DNA from 2 places in the Lacicoccus kunmingensis DSM 17847 genome. Region 1 is predicted to be linked to the other one. Evidence: predicted binding sites of a transcription regulator. Region 1 holds the regulator's gene; the other holds the start of a gene.
The links. Region 1 encodes LexA, which represses DNA repair genes until DNA is damaged. Its sites were predicted from a motif close to CGAACATATGTTCG; they were not measured.
Positions count from the first base shown of each region.

Region 2: the regulator LexA is predicted to act here: its motif matches at 1,445-1,458, upstream of BO48_RS10600 (YolD-like family protein).

Region 1 covers NZ_JCANUC010000001.1:184,856-187,259, reverse strand. Annotated here, with positions in the region: gene tkt (transketolase) at 1-221, opposite strand, end outside; gene BO48_RS00915 (DUF896 domain-containing protein) at 235-471, opposite strand; gene BO48_RS00910 (hypothetical protein) at 540-785, opposite strand; gene lexA (transcriptional repressor LexA) at 927-1,541, shown strand; gene BO48_RS00900 (helix-turn-helix transcriptional regulator) at 1,779-1,988, shown strand; gene BO48_RS00895 (hypothetical protein) at 1,985-2,404, shown strand, end outside.
Region 2 covers NZ_JCANUC010000010.1:59,690-62,093, forward strand. Annotated here, with positions in the region: gene BO48_RS10595 (bifunctional 5,10-methylenetetrahydrofolate dehydrogenase/5,10-methenyltetrahydrofolate cyclohydrolase) at 148-1,029, shown strand; gene BO48_RS10600 (YolD-like family protein) at 1,024-1,401, opposite strand; gene BO48_RS10605 (alpha-amylase) at 1,538-1,822, shown strand; gene BO48_RS10610 (manganese-dependent inorganic pyrophosphatase) at 2,090-2,404, opposite strand, start outside.

The sequences.
Region 1 (2,404 bases):
ATCAGCATTGAGCCATGTCCGGCACTCAGTACAAATCGGTCACGGTCGAACCAGCCCATTGAATTCGGGTTGAAGTTCAAATGTTTGCTCCATAGTGTGTAGGCCATAGGTGCAGCGCCCATAGGCAGACCAGGGTGACCTGAATTTGCTTTTTCAATTGCATCAATTGAAAGAGTACGGATTGTGTTAATTGCTAATTGATCAGTATTATCAAAAGCCATCTTAATATCTCCTCTATTTTCTAATATTTTTCTCTCGTTGAATTGATTTTAACTTTTCCGGAGTCACGTCACTGCCCTCGGGGTCGATGACTTTAGTCTGTTCGACCTGAGCTTTGAATGACTTGCGGAAAGTTTTCAAATACTCTTGTCTTAATTCATGCTGTTCTTTTGCTTCTGACTTCGTCAGAGTACCTTCTTTCTTCTTTTTCGCAAGTTCATTGATGCGATCGAGTTTCTTCTTTTCAAGCATAAAATTCAATCCTTTCTTATATAATTTAACACAAAAAAAAGTATGAGTACATTCTCATACTTAAATAATTATTTTCCCATTGTGACGGACTTCATTCCACTGTCGGATTCCTGTTCTGAAAGCATCTTTTCCTCTATGATTTCATCAATTGCGTTCGTATCCTGTTCGATTGCCATTGTTTCATTGTGTACTTCCTGTGTGTATATATTATCAGAATGTGCGTTCTTTCCATTATTGTTAGAATAGATATAAATTGTGCCGATCATCACTACTGCTATGAATAATAAAGAAAAACCTTTGATTTCTTTAAGCATTAGTCATCCTCCTCGAACATTTGTTTGTATTCATATAGTAACAGAACACTTGTTCTTAGTCAATACTTTTACGAACAAACGTTTGTAAGACACTAAAATTTGTGATATCATTATATTTAATAAAGGGCTGGAGGTCTTACTATGAAAGAAATCAGTGACAGACAGAAACAGATTTATCAATATATAAAGAGAACAGTTCAGGAAAAAGGTTACCCGCCGAGTGTCAGAGAAATCGGTAATGCAGTGGGTTTGCAATCCAGCTCCACCGTTCATGGACACCTGGCAAAATTACAGGATAAAGGATATATAAAGAGAGATCCGACAAAGCCGAGAGCAATTGAAATTGTCCAGGCGGAAAATCAGGCATATACTCCAGTAATTCAAGTGCCTGTTCTAGGTAAGGTCACAGCTGGTCTGCCTATTACAGCAGTTGAAAATGTTGATGAATATTTCCCTTTACCGGAACATTTCACTGCGAATCACAATAGTGAAATATTCCTGCTCAATGTAGCCGGAGACAGTATGATTGATGCGGGTATTTTTGATGGAGACCGCGTCATTGTCCGCAAACAGAATATCGCCCATAATGGTGATATTATTGTCGCTATGACCGATGAGGATGAAGCAACTGTTAAACGCTTCTATAAAGAAAAAGGATATTATCGTCTGCAGCCTGAAAACCCTGCACTCGAACCGATCTACCTTGACAGCGTGACTGTCCTTGGAAAAGTTGTGGGTCTGTTCAGGGAATTTTAAAACAAAATAATCATCTGAAACAAAAATAGATTCGTCCGGATTAACCGGACGAATCTATTTTGGGTATTCGGATTATCGTGTGGAATACCAGTTAAAAAGTATAATAGCTACGATATCATAAATCGGATTATCGTGTAGAAATAATACCGACCGACTGTAAAGACTTCTTTACATTAGGTCGGTTTTTTGTTATTGTATGTGTAAAGATATCTTTACTTTGATTTGGAGGGGTGATTAATGAGGGTAATTAACCATATTCGAGAAATCCGCCAAAAAAAGGGGATAACTCAAGTTAAAATGGCTGAGGATCTACAAGTTACACGTCAAACTATAAATGCAATTGAAAAAAATAAGTATAATCCCAGTCTTGAGTTGGCATTAAAATTAATAGCATATTTTGATATGCCAATAAATGAAATATTTATTTTAGAGGAGGATGACAAATGAGTGTAAAGGACAGAAAAAAATGGGGAAAGATTTTAGAAAAGTGGACTCCATACTTTATTATTACTTGTACTTTTATTGGTGCTGTTCTGGGTTCATTTCTTGCTTATATTTTTCAAGGTGAATTTCCGTATGAAGTGCTTACAGGTGGTTTGGTAGCAACTATCATTTTGACAGTAATTCAGGTGATTAAACAGAAACGCAAAAGAGATAATTTGCCCGAAGCAGATGAACGAGTCATCCACAATGTTTTCCGTTTTTTTGCATATACATCTCATATTTCCTTAGCTATTTTATTTGTGGCTTTAGCAGTTTTCACACTTTTAGGAAATGAGTCGATTTCAATTCTTTATCTATGGCTCTTTTTCTTTGCTTATATTTGGATTGTAGGGATAGGTGCTCTTATCATTAAAAGAAGG
Region 2 (2,404 bases), on a different contig from region 1:
GTCTAAATATTTAGATTTTGTATCTTTTTTTATGAATAAAATCCGACTGAGCCGAAAGTTGTCCCGGCTGCATGGTTTTTGATATGAATGTTGTATATATATGATACAATTGACTTAAAATAACGATTGAAAAAAGGAGTACTAAAAATGACTACAATACTGGATGGTAAGAAGGTAGCCGCTCATTTATCAGAAGAGATCAGAGAGGTTGTCGAGAAATCCCACACACTCGGCATTACGCCTAAAGTCGCTTTTGTCAGAGTGGGGGACCTTTCCGACTCGATTTCTTATGAAAATGCGGCAGTGAAACGATTTGAAAAACTGGGTATCGAGACAGAGCGTTTCTCTTTCCCGAACGATGTTTCGGCAAGAGCTTTCCTGAGCCGTTTCAGAGAAATCAATGAAGACTATGATATTAACGGTATTCTGCTGCTTCAGCCGATACCGGAACACATTGATATGAAGCGTGTAGTTGAAATCATGAATCCGGTCAAAGATATCGACGGTATGACGCCGGATAACCTGGGCAAACTCATCGCGAAAGAAGACAACCGTCTTGAGCCGTGTACACCGGCTGCAGTGATGGAAATGCTGAAGTTTTATGATATCGACTTAAAAGGTAAAAATGTAACTGTTGTCGGTGCAAGTGCGGTTGTCGGCAAGCCACTCTCCATCCTGATGATGAACCAGGAAGCGACAGTAACGACATGTAACCTGTACACGGATGATCTGAAAGCGAAATGTGAAAATGCGGATATCATCGTCAGTGCCGCAGGTGCTGTAAACCTGATTGATGAGGCGCACGTAAAAGAGGGTGCAATCGTTGTCGATGTGGGTATCAACTTCAATGATGAAGGCAAGCTTGTCGGAGACGTAAACTACGATGCAGTGAAAGATAAAACATCATATATCACGCCGGTTCCGGGCGGTATTGGTGCAATCACAACGACTGTTCTTGCATATCACCTGATGCTTGCGACTGATTATCAAAAAGAGCCGGTGCTGTTCCTGGATAAGCAGTTGTCATAGCATAATAATATTTAAAACATCCATGAAAGAGATGAAAACCATCTCTTCGTCATCATTTTTCTGACCGACGACAATCATACTCCATATGTCGACGGAGATGACTTTCAGACGCACAGAAAAACGGTGGCCGTCATAATAATATTCAATCCGCACTTGTCTTTTTAAGGCAAGTGCTTTTTTTAATGTACGGTCAATTTCGTCGAGACGATCATCGGACAGTTCGTGACGTTCGATTTTTACCTGATCCTCCTGCAGCTTCCGGACATTTTCAAATTGTTCCGGCATCGTGGCGAACGGGGCCCATTTGATCATGCCACGGCCCTGTGGAATATTTGAATTCAGCGATTCTCTCGGTATATCACGATAATCCATCACAATTCCCTCTCTCTCATATTTCCCAAGTAACCACATTATACGAACATATGTTCTATTAATCAAGAGGCGGGTTTTATTTACCTATAGAAAATTCATGTTAAAATATATGTAGCAATCAGAAAAAGGTGACGGTATGAAGAAGTTAATCGCATTAATCATTTTATTGGCCGCTGTGGTTTTAATACTCGTTTTACCACTCGCACCCGAAACAGGCGACACAGAAAGAGTCATCGTCGATCACACTTTGCAGGTCACTGTCCATCCGGCGTGTTTTGAAGAGGCGGGACTGACGAATTACATAGATGAAGTATCTTTCAGCAACGCCATGGAAAACTATGAATATGAGATTTCAGGAGAGTGTTCCGAAGAAAAACTGGGGGCTGGAAGAACCAGTATTTTAACCAGGATTATAGAATAATAAAAACTTTTCAAAATAGATTGTTTTTTTCTGACAATTGATGTTATATTATTGACATACCATTTTTTCATTCTTTCAACTATTATTTGGAAATAGCCTTCCAATGTAAAAAAGAAGCCGAGCATCGGCTTCTTTTTTGTCGTTTCAGTAGAGGTTTATGCAGGGCGGGGAACAAGACCGACGCCATTTCCCTCCGAATGCCCATAAAAAACGGACAGAACGTGGCAATCGCCAATTCTGCCCGGTCTTCAAACCTTAAATGATTTCTTATCCAAGCGCCTTCGTAATGTTCGGCACGACTTGTTTTTTACGGGAAACGACACCTTCTAATAATGCTGTATCCTCATCGAGTGATACGTCGAATGCTTTTTCAACGACATTGGCATCTGATCCGAGTGCGATGACTGTTGAATCGGATTCCAAAATGTTTGTGATGACGAGGACGAACAGGTCATATCCTTCAGCTTCGATTTCTTTTTCCACTGCGTCAGTCAATTCAGATTTACGCGCCAAAACTTCTTCCACATCCACAACGTTGATCTGTGCAATGCGGGTCGTTTTAGGACCCATTTCAAATGATTT